Regions from separate parts of the Klebsiella sp. MISC125 genome, predicted to be linked through region 3. Evidence: predicted binding sites of a transcription regulator. Region 3 holds the regulator's gene; each other region holds the start of a gene.

Region 1 (5,711 bases), 1.9 Mb from region 3:
TTGTAGCTCCTTTGCCAAACACAGATGACGGACGTTGGCGGCTGGGATAATGACGCCCTGTTTACCGGTTAAACCACGCTGCTGGCATATAGCAAAGAAACCTTCAATTTTCTCATTGAGTCCACCAACAGGTTGTACACGACCAAACTGATCGACAGAGCCGGTAATAGCAATACTCTGGTTAATGGGAACATTGGCCAGCGAACTGATTAATGCGCACAGTTCAGCCATGGAGGCGCTATCGCCATCCACTTCACTGTAGGATTGCTCAAAGGTTAACGAGGCGGTGAAGGGGAGTTGTTGATCAAGCTCCAGCTCAGCCATCAAAAACGCCTGCATGATCATCATGCCTTTCGCATGGATATTGCCACCCAACTCAGCCTTGCGTTCGACGTCAATAAACTCACCATCGCCAATGTGAACAACGCAGCTAATGCGAGACGGTTCGCCGAATGCGCGCGGATGGCCTGGGAATTCAATAACCGATAGCGCGTTGATTTGGCCGATGCATTCGCCTTCGGTCTCAATGAGGATTTGCTCTTGCAGGATTTCGTCCTGAATCCGCTCCGCGAGATAGCCTTCGCGCCACTCACGACGTTCCAGCATGGTTTGCATCTCTTCGGCGCTAATCTCTTCGCCTTCACAGAAGGCCGCAGCCTCCTTAAGCTGGCGTGCAATCCATAGCAAACACAGTGGTAGGGTTGCCTGATCGCCAGTGTAACGTGCACCTTCCTGAATCAATAGCGGCCAGGTTTCGGCAGCTAACCCAGGGAGTTCGAATTGGTGTGCGTTCTGCCAGACCCACTGACACCATTGTTTCAGGATGTCGGCATCGACAATTTGTAAATTGTCTTCGTATTCGCTGTAAATAGCCTGGGCAGAAAGCTCGGGTTCCATCTCCTGGAAATCTGCTAGTGATTCCCGCTCGCCAACCAGAATGACTTTCAGGTTGAGCGGCATTGAGGGGATGCTAACCGGAAGAGGGCGGGACTCATCGATTGACAGCCAGTCAAAACGCTGGCGGGCAATCATATTTTTTAGCCGCATCCACAGCAGGGGCTGAGCCAGCAATGCGCGCAGGGAGATGATCAATACACCACCGTTGGCACGATGAACCAGACCTGGTTGCAGGCTAATTTCACCATTAAACTGGCGTACGCAGCCAAAGAGTTGCTCTGCTTCTACCCAGTCGGCGGCTTCAACCGGCGCGATGCTCGCGAAATTATCTTCTGCGGCTTGTGCCGGGATGCTGGTGATGTTTCCACCATCAATCTGATAACGTACGCCATAAAGCGGTTCAGATGGTTGATGTAAAGTACGAGTTTCGTTCGCCAACCATTGCAGATACTCTGGCTCTTCTGGTGCTTTAACCAGCATGAACGGCGAAATGGCTGGAGTCACCAGAAGTTGCTCCAGGGCATAGAATAAGCGGGGTTGCAGTTCGCCAGAGAGAGATGCTTCTGCTTGTGCTAAGTCGGCTTGTGCAAACAGCGCCTGATAACTTTCCGTATCAGGAGCGAGGTCGTTTCGGGTAAGTTTCGTAATGGTCAAAGTCGCTGTTTTTTAGTCAGATGTAAAACGCGCGATTATACATTATGCGGCGTCTGAGCACACGAGTGATTGCGTTGGTCGCAGTGATAACGAATCTACCCACATCACGAAAGATGATTTATTCTCAGCAGATCAAGAAAAAACTGATATCCTGAAAAGAGTTACACGGTCACATTGAGATCGCAATGAAATATCAACAACTGGAAAATCTTGAAAGCGGTTGGAAATGGACATATCTGGTAAAAAAGTGCCGGGAAGGTGAACCGATAACCCGCTACATTGAAGCCAGCGCTGCACAAGCTGCGGTCGATGTCTTACTCACGCTCGAAAATGAACCTGTTCTGGTGAATACCTGGATTGAGCAGCATATGAATCCAGAGTTAGCGAACCGTATGAAGCAGACTATACGCGCACGTCGCAAGCGACATTTTAACGCGGAGCATCAGCATACTCGTAAAAAATCTATCGATCTGGAGTTCATGGTCTGGCAGCGGCTGGCAGGTCTGGCGCAAAGGCGGGGTATGACCCTGTCGGAAACGATCGTACAGCTGATTGAGGATGCTGAACATAAAGAAAAATATGCTAGTAAAATGTCCAGTTTGAAGCATGACTTGCAAGTGTTGCTGGGTAAAGAGTAGCCATTAAATTAAGAACTAAAGTGAGTGTTGGTATTCCGCTGGTTTGTTGCTTTAAACATGAATTTAATACAAAAAAAACCCCGCATCAGCGGGGTTTTTTATTAACGCGATAACTTAAGCCTGTGGCTGAGTTACTACGTCTTTGTAGCCTTTAACTTCGATCTCTACGCGACGATCTGGACCCAGGCAGTCGATCAGAGCTGCACGAGCTTTCACGTTGTCACAGGTGTTGCCAGTAACCGGGTTGGATTCACCCATACCACGAGCGGAGATTTTGCTAGACGGGATACCTTTAGACACCAGGTAATCAACAACGGACTGAGCACGTTTCTCAGACAGCTGCTGGTTGTAGGCATCAGAACCGATACGGTCAGTGTAGCCCAGAACAACCGCGGAACCGTCTTTCGGATCCATGTTGCTCAGCTGGGTGTACAGCTGATCCAGAGCCTGCTGGCCTTCCGGTTTCAGGGTAGATTTGTTGAAGTTGAACAGAACGTCAGACTTCAGGGTGAAGTGCTTGGTAGTCACTTCAGGAGCCGGGGCCGGGGCCGGAGCTACAACCGGAGCAACATCTTCCTGACCGAAGCGGTAGGAAACACCTAAGCTCAGCATGCCGTTATCAGGACGGGTACCAACGGTGCCTGCGTCGCCGATGTTGTTAACCCACTGGTATTCCAGACGGGTTGCGATGTCACGAGTAACAGCCCACTCTAAGCCGCCCGCGAATACTGGGGAAACGCCAGTGTCGTGTTCGCTGCGAGAAACGCCGTTAGAAGCGTAGTTGCCTTTAGCGTCTGCACGCCAAACCATACCACCCAGACGGGTATAGATATCCAGATCGTCAGTGATCGGATAACCCAGTTTAGCAGTCAGCTGAACGCCCTGAGCTTTGAAAGCACCGTTATCAACGCTGCCTTTGTAAGCCATACGGCCCAGCCAGTCGTAACCCATTTCGAAGCCGAGGTACGGGTTAACCTGGTAGCCACCAAACGCGCCAGCACCCAGTTGATCGTTACGAACCGGACCGTTGTTGCCTTTGAAACCGTTACCGTAGAAACCGGTGTCGTGATACTGGGACCAGCCCAGTTTAGCACCTGCATACCAGGTGTTATCTTTCGGAGCGGCCTGCGCTACGGTAGCGAAGCCAGCCAGTGCCACTGCAATCGCGATAGCTGTCTTTTTCATTTTTTGCGCCTCATTATCATCCAAAATTCGCCATGAAGGTACAAAAGACCTCACGGTTAAATCCTTCACCCGGGGCGTGACTTGTTGTTAACTATGCTGATACATGCAGCGAAAGCCGATCACCCCTGGCGATGTAAAGTCTACAACTTAGTTAGAAACTTACAAGTGTGAACTCCGTCAGGCATATGAAAAAAAAGGGTTGTGTACCCAATGTTTAACAACGTAGGGTTGAATTTCATATGGCAAAAAAAGTCGCGAGACCGCATCAGACAGGCATTTTAACAAAAACGGGCATTAAAAAATTAAGCCATCCACCAGGGCAAAAAAAATTCCAGGATTAATCCTAAATTCATTTAATGATACACGTTTGAGTGAATTTTTAGCCCAGAAAGTTGTCTGCCTGGCTGACCAGTATTACTCACTGGACGCATGATGAACCCCATTGCATGACCCTCTTGCGCAGCGACAACCAGTCGTTCATGTTCTTCAACTGTGAGTTCATCTGACAACCAGCCAATCACAACACTATAATTACCGGTACGCAGTGCGCGGATCATGGATTCCAGCGTATTGTTGGGCGACATTTGGCTGATCTGCATCACCTTTGATAACGGTAAACCGGAGGACTGTACCCATTCGCGGCTCAGTTTCTGCTGAGGCGTTAGCCACAGCTGCCAGCGCGATTGCTGACCAAGTTGCTGTAATAGAGGAAGCAATAATAGTTGCGTCATCATGGGTTGATCTTCGCGATAGACAATTTCACTGATCAGCCCATTGGTTGGGTGTTCGACTGCGTCATGAGCGTGACGGCGTACTGAAGTAGAAGTCAGTGGTGAACGATTTGCGTGAGCTGAAGTAAACATAGTCTATCCCGCCTGTGGGTTACTGTATGTATGTACAGTATATGCGACAGGTAAAAAGATCAACCACATTTTCTCTTCTGTTGACTGAAATCTGTACTTCATTTTTCCCCTTCAGATCGGCAGATTGGCGAGTATGACTTGATGTCGGTATGCATATGATGTGAATTCATGGTTGAAAACATTTTAACTTGAGTGAATTTTTCTCCCCTGTAAGAGTGTTATCCGTTTTGGATGTACTACCGATGCTAAGTATTCTGGTTTCTTTTGTTATTAATATTTATCAAATACTTTACCTTTCGGCATTTTGACTTCATTGAGCGATATTTTTTTGAAAGCGGCTCGCAAAAACATAAGTTGGTTAAAATGAAGACATAATTCATCTTGCCGCATCAAGAGAAGTCACTTATTTTCTTAATTAGCGGATCCGTTAACGAAACTATTTTTTATTTACATGATTAACAAAGGAATAATCATGAAGAAATTTCCAGGTCTACGGATTCAACAGTTCCGGAAGTGCTTGTCATCATTAGGAAAAATAAGTTGTCGGCCTTTATTTGGCGGCTATAGTCTGGCGATAGATAATACCGTTTTTGCTATGGTTGCTGAGGGGGAAATTTATCTTAGGGTTTGTGAGCAGAGTGCGGAGTATCGCGTTGAACATAAAACCCCTCTTTTGATAATGCGAAAGAATGGTCGACCAGCTGCACTGAAATATTATCATATAGATGAAGCGCTTTGGCGTGACAGCAATATGCTTTTCCAGCTATCAGTTTTTTCATTTCAGACCGCACGTAATGAAAAGCAAAAGCAGAAAAGCTCAGGGAGATTAAAAAATTTGCCAAATATTAGTTTCCACATGGAGCTGCAGTTGATTAATTCAGGCATTCCTGATGAAAAAACGTTGCGCGAAATTGGAGCGAAAAAAGCCTGGCTGAGGCTATTAAGATTGAATAAAGCGCTAACGGTCAATGTGCTTTATTCGTTAGCTGGGGCAATCAATGGCGTGCATGCCGCCACACTCCCGATGCAACTGCGTCAGGACCTCGAAGAGTGGGCGGTAGAGCAGCAACGAGAGATAGGGACTTACTCAGGTTGAACCTCGACCTGTCGCTGTAGCCGACATATTTCTGGCAGCAGCGCCAGCAGTAATCCAATTTGCTGGAGCACCAAAGGCTCTTTGCTGTCAGCTCGAGGATCAAGGTGCTGGATCCGGGTCTGCAAGCTTGCCAAAGCTTGCTGTACCCGCAGTTCATCAGCGGGTGTATGGTGCAGCGCATCATCAACATAGCAAACGGCATCGTCCAGCAGCGCCAGAATATCCGGTGTTGTCAGTTTTTCCCGATGGGCACCCAACGCTGAAATATAGCTGGTAAAAGTATGGTTCAGACACAGTAAGCGGAATGCGGTTTCTCGCATCGCTGAGTCAGCTCTGGGTTCAGTGGACAAATTTGAGACTACTGATGCCAGTTCACCG
Region 2 (5,711 bases), 1.7 Mb from region 3:
GGTCGCGCGGCTGCAACTGGCGAAGCGCTGTCGCTGGTCTGCGTTGACGAGCATAAGCTGTTGCATGATATCGAACGCTTGCTGAAAAAAGAGATCCCACGTATCGCCATCGCGGGCTATGAACCGGATCCTTCCATCAAAGCCGAGCCGATTCAGAACGGTCGCCAGCAGCAGCGTGGCGGTGGCCGCGGTGGTCAAAGCCAGAGTCGTGGTGGCCAAAGCCAGGGCCGCAGCGGCCAGAGCCAGGGGCGTAGCCAGCAATCTGCTCCGCGCCGCAACGATGGTGAAGCGCCGAAAGCACGTACTGCAGACGGTAAACCTCCACGGCGTCGTCGCCCGCGCAAACCGGCGTCGGCTGAATAATGTTGTTCTGGCTGCGGCATGTTAATCTGCCGCAGTCAGCCTTTGTACTGCTTCTGATCCTGCAATTTTAAAATTCACTCATCAATAACCATCAGATTAAAATTTATCTTTTACCGTGCTTCACTTTCGGTAGTGAACCATTCTTGCGATTTTTGCAATAGCTGACAAAATTGTAGCCAGCAACCACAAGGAGTATCACAGAAACCACTAACATGAAAAAAGCAACCATAAACATCCTCAATAATTAACAGGCCCTGTAGACTCTGAAAGTTAGTATACGGATTAGTGGTTAAGATATAATATCTTATGAATGTAGATTATCTTAAATATAAGATTAATCAAAAAGTTAGATTATTTTCATTGTCTCTTTTTATACTCTTTTCGGAATGTATTTAGAACGTTTGATTAATTCTTTATCATTTTTTCACATTCGGGCTTCTGATGTGGAAGACCAATATCTGATGTTTACAGTATGAATTAGAAAAAAACGCTAAGTGCAGACTGAAAATAGCGTCGTTACTAATTATTCATAAAATGGATACGGATAAGCCATCGTAAACGACTCACTGCACTGGCGAAAAGAGCGTTATTGGTTTTTATCCTGTTCTGCGAGTCGGCTTCCTGTTTACCGAAAAAGGGATACCTCCGCCCTGTCAAAAATGGCACAATAGTGGCTGTTTATACAGTATTCAGGTTCTCTCATGGCTTTGACCGCAGCGCTAAAAGCGCAAATCGCCGCCTGGTATAAGGCGCTCCAGGAACAGATTCCGGACTTTATTCCCCGTCCCCCGCAGCGGCAGATGATCGCCGATGTCGCGAAGACGCTTGCCGGGGAAGAGGGGCGACATCTGGCGATTGAGGCTCCCACTGGCGTCGGCAAAACCTTGTCATACCTGATCCCCGGCATCGCGATTGCCCGTGAAGAGCAAAAAACGCTCGTAGTCAGCACCGCCAACGTAGCGCTGCAGGACCAGATCTACAGCAAAGACCTGCCGCTGCTGCGTAAAATTATTCCCGACCTGCGATTTACCGCTGCCTTTGGTCGTGGGCGCTACGTTTGTACGCGTAACCTGGCCGCTCTCGCCAGTACGGACCCGACACAGCAGGATCTGCTCGCCTTCCTTGATGACGACCTCACACCGAATAACCAGGCAGAACAGAAGCTGTGCGCGACGCTTAAAACGGATCTTGATAGTTATAAATGGGATGGCCTGCGCGATCACACCGATAAAAACATAGATGATTCGCTGTGGAGCCGTCTGAGCACCGATAAAGCCAGCTGCCTGAATCGCAATTGCCACTATTATCGCGAATGTCCATTTTTCGTCGCCCGGCGAGAAATTCAGGAAGCCGAAGTGGTGGTGGCAAACCATGCGCTGGTCATGGCGGCAATGGAGAGCGAGGCGGTACTGCCGGATCCGAAGAATTTACTGCTGGTGCTTGATGAAGGCCACCACCTGCCGGATGTCGCCCGCGATGCGCTGGAAATGAGCGCTGAAATCACCGCTCCGTGGTATCGCCTGCAGTTGGATTTGTTCACTAAACTGGTCGCCACCTGCATGGAACAGTTCCGGCCTAAAACCACACCGCCATTGGCGAATCCTGAGCGCCTGAACGCGCACTGCGAGGAGCTGTTTGAGCTTATCTCCTCGCTAAATAATATTCTTAACCTGTATATGCCTGCGGGTCAGGAAGCGGAACACCGCTTTCCGATGGGCGAGCTGCCGCAGGAAGTTATGGAGATCTGCCAGCGGCTGGCGAAGCTGACGGAAACGTTGCGCGGGCTGGCGGAGCTGTTCCTCAACGATCTTGGCGAAAAAACAGGCAGTCATGATGTGGTGCGTCTACACCGGGTTCTGCTGCAGATGAACCGCGCGCTGGGGATGTTTGAGAGTCAGAGCAAACTGTGGCGTCTGGCATCGTTGGCGCAGTCTTCAGGCGCGCCGGTGACCAAATGGGCCACCCGCGACCTGCGTGACGGTCAGATGCATATCTGGTTCCACTGTGTGGGGATCCGCGTCAGCGATCAGCTGGAAAGGCTGCTCTGGCGCAGCGTCCCGCATATTGTTGTCACTTCGGCGACGCTACGTTCGCTGAATAGCTTTTCTCGCCTGCAAGAGATGAGCGGGCTGAAAGAGAAGGCGGGAGACCGCTTTGTGGCGCTGGATTCGCCGTTTAACCACGTCGAACAGGGTAAAATTGTCATCCCGCAGATGCACTACGAACCGCTTATTGACCACGAAGAACAGCATATCGCCGAGATGGCGGCTTACTTTCGCGAGCAGGTTGAGAGTAAAAAGCATCTTGGCATGCTGGTGCTGTTTGCCAGCGGAAGAGCGATGCAGCGTTTTCTTGAGCACGTGACCGATTTGCGCTTGCTGCTTCTGGTGCAGGGTGATAAGCCGCGCTATCGGCTGGTGGAACTGCACCGTAAGCGCGTTGAAGGTGGGGAACGAAGCGTACTGGTCGGGCTGCAATCCTTTGCCGAAGGGCTCGATTTAAAAGGCGAGCTGCTGAGCCAGGTTCACATCCACAAAATTGCCTTCCCGCCGATAGACAGCCCGGTGGTGATTACCGAAGGCGAGTGGCTCAAAAGCCTCAATCGCTATCCGTTCGAAGTTCAAAGTCTGCCGAGTGCTTCCTTCAACCTGATTCAGCAGGTGGGTCGCCTGATCCGTAGCCATAGCTGCTGGGGGGAAGTGGTGATTTACGATAAGCGACTGTTGACCAAAAACTACGGCCAACGCTTATTGAATGCATTACCCGTATTTCCGATAGAGCAGCCTGCCGTCCCTGAGGTTATAGTAAAAACTAAAGCAAAACCGACGCGTCGCAAACGGCGTTAATGGTGCAATGTCGACGATGTGAGAAGCTCAAAGGAGCCTTCGATGGACTACAGCAAGATCATTAAAGAAGTTGGGCGGGGGAAAAACCACGCCCGTGACCTGGATGTCGAAACGGCCCGCGCGCTCTATTCGCGGATGCTTAGCGGCGAAGTACCCGAGCTCGAGCTGGGCGGCATCCTTATAGCCCTGCGCATCAAGGGTGAAGGAGAAGCGGAGATGAAGGGCTTCTACGAGGCGATGCAGCAGCAGACGTTACGCCTGACGCCGCCGCCAGGCAAACCTATGCCGATTGTCATCCCCAGCTATAACGGCGCGCGCAAACAGGCAAACCTGACCCCGCTGATCGCCATCCTGCTGCACAAACTCGGTTTCCCGGTGGTGGTGCACGGCGTGAGTCATGATCCAACCCGCGTGCTCACAGAAACGATTTTCGAACTGATGGGGATTCCTGCCACGCGACACGCGGGTCAGGCCCAGGCGCGATTGGACAGCCATCAGCCGGTTTACATTCCGATAGGTGCGCTTTGTCCAGCGCTGGAGAAACAGTTAGCGATACGCTGGCGTATGGGCGTGCGCAACAGTGCGCACACGCTGGCCAAGCTGGCGACGCCGTTCGCGGAAGATGCGGCGCTGCGTCTGTCGAGCGTCTCTCATCCGGAATATGTCACCCGAGTGGCGAAATTCTTTACTGAAATCGGCGGACGGGCATTGCTGATGCACGGTACTGAAGGCGAAGTCTATGCTAACCCACAACGCTGCCCGCAGATTAGCCTGATTGATGCTGCTGGAACGCGTGTACTGAACGAGCGTCAGGATATAGGTATAGCGCAGGCTGTTGCGCTACCAGAGTCAAAAGACCCGGAGATTACCGCGCGCTGGATTGAACGCTGTGTGACAGGGAGCGAACCGCTACCCCTGTCGCTGAGAATCCAGCTGGCCTGCTGCCTGGTGGCTGCCGGGGAAGCAGCCACTCTGGAACAGGGACTGGCAAAAGTGGCTGAGCACTGGTAATCATCGCCGCCATTGTGGGCGGCTCTGTTTACTCAGTGATTTCCAGCGACGTGAAATCGAACTTACTGCCATCAAAGAGCCCCTGGCTGGTTAGCTTGAGCGCTGGGATAACCGGTAGTGATAAAAACGCCATCTGGATAAAAGGTTCGTCGGGAAGAGTGCCGCAGAGTTTACCTGCAGCTTTGAGAGAACCTATTTGCTGCGCCAGCGTTTGTGCCGTTTCGGTGCTCATTAACCCGGCGACAGGTAGCGGCAAATGAGCCGCTACCTGGTTATGATGCACGACGCACAATCCGCCGCCGGTGGAGATAACCTGATTTACCGCTGTGGCCATTTCTTGCGCGCTACGTCCAATAACAACGATGTTATGGCTGTCATGGCTGACGGTTGCCGCCAGCGCCCCTTCGCGCAAACCAAAGCCGCTTAGTAGACCGCAGGCGGGCGGGGTTTGCTTGCCATAACGTTCCAGGACGCTGATAAAGCAGATATCTTCTCGATCAAATCCTTCCCCGGTATACAGGCTCTCTCCATTGCCGGTGATCAGCTCGTTAGGAATGGCCTCAATCACGCGATAGCGCCTGCCGGGAGTGAAATCGAAGGAAAAGTCGGTGGCTGATACCGGCTGGCGTGCAACCGTGTTGCCTAAGGGGGGATGCGTTTTTGCTAACGTTGCAGACTCGGCGCGCAGTAATGCGTGTTCATCGACAGGCATTCCCTTAATAAACACTTGCTGTACCTCAACTTGCTGAGGATTGCTAAGCAGGACGATATCCGCTTGTTTTCCCGGTGCCAGCAGTCCGAGATGTTTCAGGCCGAAATGGCGTGCGGCTGACCAGCTGGCAATACGGTAAGCGACATGCAGCGGCACATTATGTTGGTTAATAAGGCGGCGGATAAGCGCGTCGATATGGCCTTCATGGGCAATTTCCCAGGGATTACGATCGTCGGTACAAAGCATACATTGTGGGCTGTTCATTTCATTGATTAACGGCGCGAGCGAATCGAGATTTCGCGCAGCGGACCCTTCGCGGATCATTAACCCCATTCCAGCCCGTAGCTTTTCACGGCCCTCTTGTTGAGAATAGCTTTCATGGCAGTTTTCGACGCCAGCAGCAACATATGCATTAAGCGCTTTACCGCTCAGTCCCGGGCAATGACCGTCTATCGTCAGAGTACGGAACGCGTCTATTTTATCCGCAATTTCGCGCTCTCCGGCGATAACGCCGGGATAGTCCATTACCTCCGCGAGCCCGGTGACCAGGGGATGGTCGTGCCAGCGGAGCATTTGTTCAAGGGTAAAATCGGCACCGTTTAAATCGCAACCTTTCAGGGCAGGGACGCAGGAGCTAACCTGAATATACTGATTTTGTTGTGCCAGTTCGGCGCAGCGAATAAACCAGGCGAAGCCGGATTCCCCCATCACATTGACGATTTCATGGGGATCGCAAACGATGGTTGTCAGGCCGCGCGGCAGAGTTGCCGTTTCAAAAG
Region 3 (5,711 bases):
TAACCATCCAGCACGTAGATAAATTCTTCTTCGTCACTTTCCGCATGCGGATAAGAGGTACGACGCCCGGGCAGCAAGCGCTCGTGATGAATCCCTAAGCGGTTCAGGCGCAGGCCGCGCGCCAACGGTGCGCCAATAGAGAAAAGCTCCGTACTGTCGGGATAGGTGGAATCGTCCGCACCTTCCAGTTCGCGCCAATGTCGAATGCAATCAGGTCGTTTCATCGTTTTTTCCCGAAAATGAGATGCATCATGTATAGCACACCTGGCGGGTCTCGGTGTTTTACTGGGATCGTGATAAAGTAACAGCTTCGAATTCACGCAACCAGAGGACGCTCATGGATAAGACCACTTCGCAACAAATGTTAGCGCATGCTGAAAAGCTCTGCGCGCAGCGTGGCGTGCGCCTGACCCCGCAGCGCCTTGAAGTGTTGCGTCTAATGAGCCTGCAAAAAGGGGCTATTAGCGCCTATGACCTGCTCGATCTGCTGCGCGAAAAAGAACCTCAGGCTAAACCGCCGACGGTTTATCGGGCGCTGGAGTTTCTGCTGGAGCAAGGGTTCGTGCATAAGGTGGAGTCCACCAATAGCTACGTACTGTGCCACCTTTTCGATCAGCCAACCCACAGCTCGGCGATGTTTATCTGCGACCGCTGCGGCAGCGTCAAAGAAGAGTGCGCGGAAGGTGTAGAAGATATTATGCATACGCTGGCGGCAAGAATGGGTTTTGCCCTGCGTCACAATGTGATTGAAGCTCACGGCCTGTGCGCCGCCTGTGTGGAGGTGGAAGCGTGCAGTACGCCAGGGCACTGCCATCATGACCACACCATCCAGATCAAAAAGAAAGCCCGCTGAGGCGTTAGCCGCAGCGGGAATCAAGGGTATAGGTACCTCCATGTACCATTCGGGCAGGCAATAACCACGGGTTAAAACACGAACGTTAGTCGCTACCAGCGATAATCGTTTTTAGTTTCCCAATCCTTCACTTCTTTCTCGGCCTGGTCTTTGGCGTATCCATAGCGTTCCTGAATTCTGCCAACCAGCTGGTCGCGCTTACCCTCGATGACGGTCATATCATCGTCGGTAAGTTTGCCCCATTGTTCTTTCGCTTTACCTTTCAACTGTTTCCAGTTACCGCCGATTTCATCTTTATTCATCATGTCATCCTCATCGTTCGGTGATCGTTCGGTGAATGAACAGCCCGCTGTGTGCCGGACATGACTTAACTATAGATGAGTATTCTGAGTAAGATTTATTATTCGGAATCTTTAACCACCATCTGAACAATGCACGCTATGAAAACCAGGTGCCGCGCTGCCAGTGACGCCGCCAGACAATCGCCAGTGAAGCCCCGCGCAGGGCAAGAAACACCGCCAGCGCCAACCATAGACCATGATTACCAAGAACCGGCACCGTCAGCAGCGTCAGGGCGAATCCCGCCGCCGCTACCGCCATGCTGTTACGCATCTCGGCACCGCGCGTTGCGCCGATAAACATACCATCCAACAAGTAGCACCAGACGCCAATGACCGGCAGTATTGTCTGCCAGATGAGATAGCGGTCGGCAAGCTGCTGCAGAGAAGGGAGCGACGTTAACAAGGCGATAATCTGCTCGCCAGCAAGGCTGTAAATCAGCGCAAACGCCAGCGCTACCATGCCTGACTGACGGCAGGCCGCACGCCAGACCTCAAGCAATTGGCTGCCGTCGCGGGCACCGTAAGCCTGCCCGGAGTGCGCCTCCACGGCGTAGGCGAAACCATCCAGCGCGTAGGCGGTAAAGGTCAGCATCGTCATCAACACCGCATTGACCGCTACAACATCAGCGCCGAGCCGGGCACCGTATACCGTCATCGCCCCAAAGCATAGCTGTAGCAGCAGCGAGCGCAGCATAATGTCGCGGTTCAGCGCAAGGAGACGACGCACATCGCCGCGCCAGGCGTTTTTCAGCATCGATAGCGAAACGCCCCGTAGTACCAGCACGCGCTTCGCCATAACGAGTCCGATGAAAAAGGTGGCGTATTCAGCTGTTACGGTCGCCAGAGCTGCGCCCTGCACGTTCATATGCAGGCCCATCACCAGCCATAAATCAAGCACGATGTTGAGTACATTGCCGACAACCAGCAGGATCACCGGTGCACGGGCATACTGCACGCCCAACAGCCAGCCCAGCAGCACTAGATTTGCCAGAGATGCCGGAGCGCTCAGCCAACGAATCTCGAGGAAACGGCGGGCCTGTTCAAGCACCGCATCACTGCCGCCGACGATGTGCAGCGCCAGATTAATTAACGGCATTCTGAATAGGACGATGGCTATCCCGGCAGCCAGTGCCAGCCCCAGCGGCTGCACCAGCGCACGCGCCAGCCGTTGCGGATCTTTCGCGCCGAATGCCTGAGCCGTCAAACCCGTAGTACTCATGCGCAAAAACAGGAGCAGCATGAAGAGAAAGCTGGTCGCCATCGCGCCAACCGCAACGCCGCCCAGATAAATCGGACTATCAAGATGACCAATAACGGCGGTATCCACCAGCCCCAGCAAAGGAACGGTGATATTGGAGAAAATCATGGGCAGCGCTAAGCGCCACAGGGCTTTATCGGCGGCGTTAAAAAGCATGGGGAAGAGCCCAAATGAAGAGGGAAAACAGCGCAGCACCATGCATCAGATGATGCTGCGAGATGAAGAGGTTACTGCCAGTTGCCGTTGCGGATAACGCCGACAGCCAGACCTTCAATAGTGAAACTTTGCTGGCGTAAATCCACCACGATCGGGGTAAATTCGCTGTTTTCAGGTAGCAGTTCGACGACGTTACCCTGTTTTTTCAGACGCTTCACGGTGACTTCATCGTCAATGCGGGCCACAACAACCTGGCCATTGCGCACATCCTGAGTTTTATGTACCGCGAGCAGGTCGCCATCCAGGATACCGATGTCTTTCATCGACATTCCGCTTACGCGCAGCAGAAAATCGGCATTCGGCTTAAACATTGCCGGATCGACCTGGTAGTGGCCTTCGATGTGCTGCTGTGCGAGCAGTGGTTCACCTGCTGCGACGCGGCCGACAAGCGGCAGGCCGTTTTCTTCTTCCGTCAGCAGACGGATACCGCGGGAGGCACCGGAAACGATCTCGATTGCGCCTTTACGCGCCAGCGCTTTCAGGTGTTCTTCCGCCGCGTTTGGGGAACGAAACCCCAAGCGCTGAGCAATCTCCGCACGCGTCGGCGGCATGCCCGTCTGGCTGATATGATCCCGAATGAGATCAAACACCTCTCGCTGCCTGGTCGTTAACGCTTTCATTCCGCCCCCTGGGTGTATATACAGTTATGCTGTGAGTATATACAGCTAACGGTGATTTTGGAACCATATTTCACACAAAAATCAGGAGTTTCTTTCCGTTTTGCGAGCCGCTATGGCAAGACTTAGCGGTAGTTTGCCCACAACAGCGTTCCCCATGTGATCAACGCGATAATAATCGCCAACAGGACCGCCGCAGAACCCATATCTTTCGCGCGGCCAGACAACTCATGATGTTCAGGGCCAATACGGTCAACAACCGCTTCGATCGCGCTGTTAATAATTTCAACTATCATCACTATCAGGACCGAGCCAATCAGCAAAACGCGCGTGATGGCATCGACATCCAGCCAGCAGGCTATCACCACGGCAATAATGGCAGCGATGCCTTCCTGACGAAATGCGGCCTCATTGATCCACGCCGCACGGAATCCTTTCCAGGAATACCCCGCTGCTTTAACGATTCGAGTTAACCCAGTGGTATTATTGGCCATCAAACAAACCTTTTTATGTAAATGACGTCAATGAGTGTACGCGTTTGCCGCGTTACAACGGAAATTTTGCGCACTTTCTGTTATTCTTGCGGCGCATTTGCATGATTAACCAGAGGCTTCACATCGTCTATGTCTGGCTGGCAACGAATTTACTATAAATTACTGAATTTACCATTAAGGGCACTGGTAAAAAGCAAGTCAATTCCGGCACAACCTGCTCAGGAATTGGGCCTGGATACCTCACGTCCCATCATGTACGTCCTGCCCTACAATTCGAAGGCGGACCTGCTGACGCTTCGCGCTCAATGTCTGGAACATGAGTTACCGGACCCGCTTGAGCCGCTGGAGATCGATGGTACCCTGCTTCCCCGCTACGTGTTTATTCACGGCGGCCCGCGTGTTTTCACCTACTACACGCCAAAAGAAGAATCCATCAAGCTGTTCCATGATTACCTGGATCTGCACCGTAACCATCCCGATCTTGACGTGCAGATGGTGCCGGTTTCTGTGATGTTTGGTCGTGCTCCAGGGCGTGAAAAAGGCGAAGTGAACCCGCCGCTGCGTATGCTAAACGGCATTCAAAAATTCTTCGCCGTTCTGTGGTTGGGTCGCGACAGCTTTGTGCGTTTCTCGCCTTCGGTCTCTCTGCGTAAAATGGCAGACGAGCACGGTACCGATAAAATTATCGCCCAAAAGCTGGCCCGCGTGGCGCGTATGCACTTCGCCCGTCAGCGTCTGGCGGCGGTCGGCCCGCGCCTACCTGCGCGCCAGGATCTGTTCAACAAGCTGCTGGCGTCAAAAGCCATTGCCCGCGCGGTAGAAGACGAAGCGCGTAGCAAGAAAATCTCCCACGAGAAGGCCCAGCAAAACGCCATCGCCTTGATGGAAGAGATCGCCGCAAACTTCTCTTATGAAATGATTCGTCTGACCGACCGCGTACTGGGTTTCACCTGGAACCGGCTGTATCAGGGCATTAACGTCCATAACGCCGAGCGCGTACGCCAGCTGGCGCATGAAGGCCACGAGATAGTCTATGTTCCGTGCCACCGCAGCCATATGGACTATCTGCTGCTCTCTTACGTCATCTATCACCAGGGTTTGGTGCCGCCGCATATCGCCGCCGGTATCAACCTGAACTTCTGGCCTGCCGGGCCGATTTTCCGTCGTGGTGGCGCGTTCTTTATTCGCCGCACCTTCAAAGGGAATAAGCTCTATTCGACGGTGTTCCGCGAATATTTGGGCGAGCTGTTCAGTCGCGGTTACTCCGTGGAGTACTTCGTTGAGGGTGGTCGTTCACGTACCGGACGCCTGCTGGACCCAAAAACCGGCACCCTGTCGATGACGATCCAGGCGATGCTGCGCGGCGGTACCCGCCCTATCACCCTGGTGCCGATTTATATTGGCTACGAGCACGTGATGGAAGTCGGTACCTACGCCAAAGAGCTGCGCGGGGCGACGAAAGAGAAAGAGAGCCTGCCGCAGATGTTGAAAGGCCTCAGCAAGCTGCGCAACCTCGGCCAGGGCTACGTCAACTTCGGCGAACCGCTGCCGTTGATGACCTATCTCAATCAGCATGTCCCTGACTGGCGCGAGGCTATCGATCCTATCGAAGCGGTCCGTCCGTCATGGTTGACGCCGACGGTGAACAATATCGCCTCCGATCTGATGGTGCGTATCAATAACGCCGGCGCGGCAAACGCCATGAACCTGTGCTGTACCGCGCTGCTGGCCTCACGTCAGCGTTCTCTGACCCGCGAGCAGCTCACCGAACAGCTGGAGTGCTATCTCGCTCTGCTGCGCAACGTGCCTTATTCGCCGGATGCCACAACACCTGAGGCCTCCGCCAGCGAGCTTATCGACCACGCGCTACAGATGAACAAGTTCGAAGTCGAGAAAGACACCATTGGCGATATCATCATTCTGCCGCGCGAG
Region 4 (5,711 bases), 120 kb from region 3:
ACCTCTCTGCCATTCTCTTTCAGGCGCGCAGTGTGTACCTGGGCGATAGAGGCAGAAGCCAGCGGCTCGATGGAGAAATCGTCAAACCAGGCCTCCACCGGCAGGCCGCCCATCGCTTGCTCAATTTGCTTTTTGGCCTGCAGACCGTCAAACGGTGCGACGCGATCCTGCAACATAGCAAGCTGATCGGCGATTTGCGGCGGAAACAGGTCGCGACGAGTTGAGAGCATCTGACCAAACTTAATCCACACCGGTCCCAGCTCCTGCAACGCCAGACGCAAGCGCTCGCCGAGAGGTTTTTCTTTGTGGCGGTTTGGCATCCAGAACAGCATACGTCGCCAGATTCGCAGCGGCAGCGTGATGCGCATTTTGGGAATGAGCTCATCAAGCCCGTAGCTCAAAAAGGTGCGGATGATGAAATACAGGCGCCGTAGTTCTCCTGGCGTCATTTGCCCTCCAGCGTTTCCAGCCGTTTTTCCAGCGCGGCCAGGGCTCGTTCCACAGCAGCGGTTTCCTCAACAAACCAGGCCAGCTCCAGCGGTCCCGGTGCCAGACGCCACTCTTCGGTGATCGTCTCCGCGACATAACGCTGCTGGCGCTGAGCGCCCTGTAAAAGAAAGCGAGTGCCGCCGCGTAATACTTTACTGAAGCCTTCCGCAACGATATCGCCAGTATACGGGGCCAATAGTTCAGCCGGGTCGAATTCAGCCAGATCGCACAGAGTGACGGTATTTTGCACAACCTGCAAATCTCCCTGCACTTCGAGATCGCCGCTGCGAATCAGCGCCGTCAGCTGCTGGCGGTTACGTAGTTGCGGGAGCACGCTAAGGCGGGTAATCACGGTACAATCGGCTTCGCCTTCCCACGCGCCCAGCACGTCTACCTGACGCTCGCTAAAAACCAGCACCACGGGTGCGGAAAGCTCTTGCAACTCGATGCGCAGCACTTTCCCCAGCAGCCGCTGCCGGGCGGGTTTAAGCGCCTGGTCGCGCCAGAGGAAAGTATTCAGGACTGTCTCAATACCGGCGGAAACCAGTGATTTGAAAGGCATAGCGTCCCTCCTGTCAGAACTTGTAACCACGGTGCAGCGCAACGATACCGGCCGTCAGGTTGTAGTAATCGACGCTTTCGAAACCTGCGTCCTGCATCATGCCTTTCAGAGTGTCCTGATCGGGGTGCATTCGAATAGATTCAGCAAGATAGCGATAGCTTTCGGCATCTTTCGCAACCAGCTCGCCCACGCGCGGCAGGATATGGAAGGAATAGGCATCGTAGGCTTTGCTCAGCGGCTCCATTATTGGCTTCGAGAACTCCAGTACCAGCAGGCGACCGCCCGGTTTGAGCACGCGATACATAGAGCGCAGCGCTTTTTCTTTATCGGTGACATTACGCAGGCCGAAAGAGATGGTGATGCAGTCAAAGGTGTTATCTGCAAAAGGTAGCGCTTCGGCGTTAGCCTGGACATATTCCACGTTACCGATAATGCCGATATTACGCAGCTTTTCGCGGCCCATCTTCAGCATAGAATCATTGATATCCGCCAGCATCACGCGGCCGGTTTCGCCCACCAGACGGGAGAATTTCGCCGTCAGGTCGCCGGTACCGCCGGCCAGATCCAGCACGGTCTGCCCACGACGGACGCCGCTGCAATCGATGGTGAAACGCTTCCACAAACGATGAATACCGAACGACATCAAATCGTTCATCACATCATATTTTGCAGCTACAGAATGAAATACATGCGCCACCATGTCAGCTTTCTGTTCTTTGGCGACAGTCTGAAAGCCAAAATGCGTCGTTTCTTGTGAATCCTCAACCATCTCAATGCCTGCTTGCTTATCAAGAAAATGTTCGTCGAGTGTAACAGGTTTAGCGCGCTTCCCATACGCTTCAACGCGGCTGAGAGCGACCATCGTACACTGCAGCAGCTGCGGAATCTGATGAAAAATCTTTATCTTCCCGTGGGTTGTCTTCGTCCTCAAGACGGTATTCATCATCCTGCGCGGTTGCTTGTTCGACTAAGTCAGGATTAATCCCACGTTTGACTTCCACGCCCAGGCCACGGAACGATTCTGCCTGAACGAGCAGATTGCCACGCCCGGAAGCGAGCTTTTTCATCGCCTGACGATAGTTATCCTGTGCTTTATCCAGGCTCTGGCCGATAGCGGACATGTCGTCGACAAACAGGCGCATTTTGTCATACAGGCGCCCCGCTCTTTCGGCAATTTTCTGCGCGTTACGGCTCTGATGCTCATAGCGCCACAGGTTGGCGATGGTACGCAGTGCGACCAGCAGCGTAGTCGGGCTAACCAACATAATGTTGTTCTTCAGCGCTTCGCTAATCAGCTCCGGCTGACGGTCAATCGCCAGCAGGAAGGCGGGTTCAACTGGGATAAACATCAGGACGTAGTCGAGTGAACGTAGCCCCGGCAGCTGTTGATAGTCCTTACGCCCCAGCAGACGCATATGATTGCGTACGGAAGCAATATGCTCCTGTAACGCCGTCTCGCGGGTGTAATCATCATCGGCATTAAAGTAGCGTTCATAGGCGACCAGAGTCATCTTGGCATCAATAACCACGTCTTTGCCCTGCGGAAGACGCACGATCACATCCGGCTGCATCCGTGAACGGTTGTCGGTTTCGATACTCACCTGCGTTTGATATTCGTGACCCTCCCGCAGCCCGGAAGCCTCCAGCACGCGGGTCAATACCACTTCCCCCCAGTTGCCCTGAGTTTTGTTATCACCCTTCAGCGCGCGCGTCAGGTTTAGCGCTTCCTGCGCCATTTGCGCATTAAGCTGCTGAAGGTTGCGGATTTCATGAGCCAGGGTATGACGCTCCCGCGCCTCCTGACCGAAGCTATCCTGAACCTGGCGGCGGAAACCATCCAGTTGCTCACGTAACGGGGTCAGCAGCCCGTGCAGACTCTGGCGATTCTGCTCATCCACCCGTCGGTTGCTGTGTTCGAATATTCGGTTTGCCAGATTCTCGAACTGCTCGCTAAGGCGCTGCTCGCTGTTGACCATCTGGCGAATTTTATCTTCCGCATGCATTTGCGTGGATTCAAGGCGGGTGGTCACTTCACGGAGATCGGCCTCCAGCGACGTATTGATATCGCGCAGGCTGCGCAATTCGTTATTGAGCAGCTCGCACTCTTCGCGCCAGTGGGACTCCTGCACCAGTTGTTGGCGGGCAGCGCTCAGCTCAATATCCAGCTCGCGACGCTCTTCGATGAGGTCGGCTCGGATTTGGTCGGCGCGCGCTTTGGTCGCCAGCCAGCCCACAATCAGCCCAGCGGCCAGCGCCACAACGGCACTAATAATAATCGAGATATCCACAACGCCCCCTGCGGCAACCACTTACGGCACAAAATAGAATTGTGCTGTACAAACGTCCAGTTGGAAAGGTTTTTCCTGCGAGGAGCAACGCAAAAAAGAAAGGCCGGAGAGCCCGGCCTTTGACAGAAAGGATAAGAACTACAGCAGGCGGCGCGCTGCTTCCACGACGATTTTCACCGCATGGCTTTCGGTTTGCTTCATGGTTTCCGCGTTTGGAATTTCCTGCTGGGTACGGTTGACGATAACCCCGGCAACCATCCCGGCACGCAGGCCCTGGCTGGCGCACATGGTCAGCAGAGTGGCGGATTCCATTTCATAGTTCATCACGCCCATCGACTGCCACTCTTCCATCGAACCTTTAAAGCGGCTCACCACGCGGCCAGAGAAGGTGTCGTAACGCTCCTGGCCCGGATAGAAGGTGTCGGAAGAGGCAGTGACGCCGACATGCGTGGTCGCACCAATGGATTTCGCCGCTTCAACCAGCGCGGTAGTACATTCGAAATCGGCTACCGCCGGGAATTCCATTGGCGCGAAGTGCAGGCTTGCACCGTCGAGACGAACGGAAGCGGTGGTCACCAGAACGTCGCCCACATTAATGTGCGGCTGAATAGCGCCGGTGGTGCCAATGCGCAGGAAGGTACGGATACCCAATTGGGCCAGTTCTTCCACGGCAATAGAGGTAGATGGGCCGCCGATACCGGTAGAGCAGACAATCACTGCTTTACCATCCAGTTCAGCACGCCAGGTAGTGAATTCGCGATGAGATGCCAGTTTGACCGGCTTATCCATCAGCGCGGCGATCTTTTCCACACGCTCCGGATCGCCAGGGACGATAGCCAGCGTAGCCCCTTGTAAATCGTTCTTGGTGAGGCCGAGATGAAAAACATCAGACTTAGACATAAAAAACTCCTCTGTGGGTCGAATTATCAGCAGAAGCAAAACGGTACTTTACAGAAGCTGCTGAGACTATTTTGTGACACCAATCACCATGAATGAAATTCATTGCAATAGATTGCCATTGAATGGTGATACAAATCACATTAATAAGTTAATCTGGAGAGTACTGAACAAAAGATAGCCTGTTTCGGGCACTGTGGTTTGTTAACGTCCGGTCTAAAACGTCTATAGTTATCGATGCGCTAATACATTAATAAGGGTACGGAGAATACCATGACCACAACTAAGCAACCCGGCTTTGCACCTGCAGCCACGCCGCATGCCTCAACTGCTGTTCACACGTCAGATGAAAATATCATCTCCGGGGAGACATCAATCCCTTCTCAGGGGGATAACATGCCAGCCTTCCATGCCCGTCCGGGCAACGTCGACGGTCCGCTACCGGTCGTCATCGTTGTACAGGAAATTTTCGGCGTGCATGAACATATCCGCGATATTTGTCGCCGTCTGGCGCAGGAAGGGTATCTGGCTATCGCACCAGAGCTGTACTTCCGCCAGGGCGATCCCAATGATTACAACGATATTCCTTCTTTATTTCAGGGGTTGGTCAAAAAGGTACCGGATTCTCAGGTACTGGCTGACCTCGATCACGTCGCCAGTTGGGCTTCCCGCCACGGTGGCGATGCCCATCGTCTGCTTATTACCGGTTTCTGCTGGGGCGGTCGCATCACCTGGCTGTACGCCGCACATAACCCGCAGCTAAAAGCCGCCGTTGCCTGGTACGGCAAGCTGGTCGGTGAGAAAACATTAAACTCACCGAAACATCCGGTGGACATTGCCGTTGATCTGAACGCCCCGGTTTTAGGGCTTTACGGCGCGAAAGATGACAGCATCCCGCAGGATACGATTGAAACCATGCGTCAGGCGCTGCGGGCCGCCAACGCTACGGCAGAAATCGTGGTTTACCCGCAGGCCGACCACGCCTTTAACGCCGACTATCGCGCCAGCTATCATGAAGAGTCGGCGAAGGACGGCTGGCAGCGAATGCTGGCATGGTTTGCGCAATATGGCGGGAAGCGAGGTTAACCACCGTCTGCGGACTGGTAGCCCGGACAGGCGCGTCAAGCGCCGCCTCCGGGAAAATATACCGGGCCTGATATATCAATGAAGGCATTAAGCATAAATATGGCGGGCGATCAGCGCCGCCAGCGTCCCATCCTGCTGCCACCGTCTCACCAACGTTTCCATTTTTTCATAATAGTGCGGGGCCGCGCGCGGCACGCAGATTGCCTGCTGAATCTGGCTGTAGCTATCAGGTAGCGCACGAACGCTATCTTGCCCCAGGGCGGCGGCTTCCAGCAGCTGACGAATATTCGCCACCATATCCCCCTCACTGGCAAGGAAAGCGCTGAGCGCCTGCTGGGTGGTGGGATATTCGCAAAGTCGGGCATGTTTTAAGGTGCGGGTCAATGGCA

Evidence for each region. The regulator LexA, encoded in region 3, represses DNA repair genes until DNA is damaged. The targets are predictions, from matches to a motif close to TNCTGTATGTACATACAGNA.
Region 1: a site for LexA is predicted at 4,258-4,277, ahead of sulA (SOS-induced cell division inhibitor SulA). Genes of this name have one in related genera too.
Region 2: a site for LexA is predicted at 1,032-1,051, ahead of dinG (ATP-dependent DNA helicase DinG). Genes of this name have one in related genera too.
Region 4: a site for LexA is predicted at 3,382-3,401, ahead of rmuC (DNA recombination protein RmuC). Genes of this name have one in related genera too.

Annotation. Positions count from the first base shown of each region.
Region 1 covers NZ_CP180448.1:3,934,538-3,940,248, reverse strand. Annotated here, with positions in the region: gene ACMYSL_RS18670 (AAA family ATPase) at 1-1,551, opposite strand, end outside; gene matP (macrodomain Ter protein MatP) at 1,737-2,189, shown strand; gene ompA (porin OmpA) at 2,304-3,374, opposite strand; gene sulA (SOS-induced cell division inhibitor SulA) at 3,728-4,237, opposite strand; gene ACMYSL_RS18650 (TfoX/Sxy family DNA transformation protein) at 4,710-5,333, shown strand; gene yccS (YccS family putative transporter) at 5,321-5,711, opposite strand, start outside.
Region 2 covers NZ_CP180448.1:4,146,664-4,152,374, reverse strand. Annotated here, with positions in the region: gene rhlE (ATP-dependent RNA helicase RhlE) at 1-363, shown strand, start outside; gene ACMYSL_RS19570 (small membrane protein) at 467-577, opposite strand; gene dinG (ATP-dependent DNA helicase DinG) at 1,065-3,209, shown strand; gene ybiB (DNA-binding protein YbiB) at 3,252-4,220, shown strand; gene adeD (adenine deaminase) at 4,249-5,711, opposite strand, start outside.
Region 3 covers NZ_CP180448.1:5,801,462-5,807,172, forward strand. Annotated here, with positions in the region: gene ACMYSL_RS27165 (cupin domain-containing protein) at 1-224, opposite strand, end outside; gene zur (zinc uptake transcriptional repressor Zur) at 338-853, shown strand; gene ACMYSL_RS27175 (CsbD family protein) at 946-1,155, opposite strand; gene dinF (MATE family efflux transporter DinF) at 1,292-2,608, opposite strand; gene lexA (transcriptional repressor LexA) at 2,680-3,288, opposite strand; gene ACMYSL_RS27190 (diacylglycerol kinase) at 3,411-3,779, opposite strand; gene plsB (glycerol-3-phosphate 1-O-acyltransferase PlsB) at 3,909-5,711, shown strand, end outside.
Region 4 covers NZ_CP180448.1:5,923,698-5,929,408, forward strand. Annotated here, with positions in the region: gene ubiB (ubiquinone biosynthesis regulatory protein kinase UbiB) at 1-449, opposite strand, end outside; gene ubiJ (ubiquinone biosynthesis protein UbiJ) at 446-1,051, opposite strand; gene ubiE (bifunctional demethylmenaquinone methyltransferase/2-methoxy-6-polyprenyl-1,4-benzoquinol methylase UbiE) at 1,065-1,820, opposite strand; gene rmuC (DNA recombination protein RmuC) at 1,891-3,339, opposite strand; gene udp (uridine phosphorylase) at 3,478-4,239, opposite strand; gene ACMYSL_RS27765 (dienelactone hydrolase family protein) at 4,510-5,322, shown strand; gene ACMYSL_RS27770 (transporter substrate-binding domain-containing protein) at 5,410-5,711, opposite strand, start outside.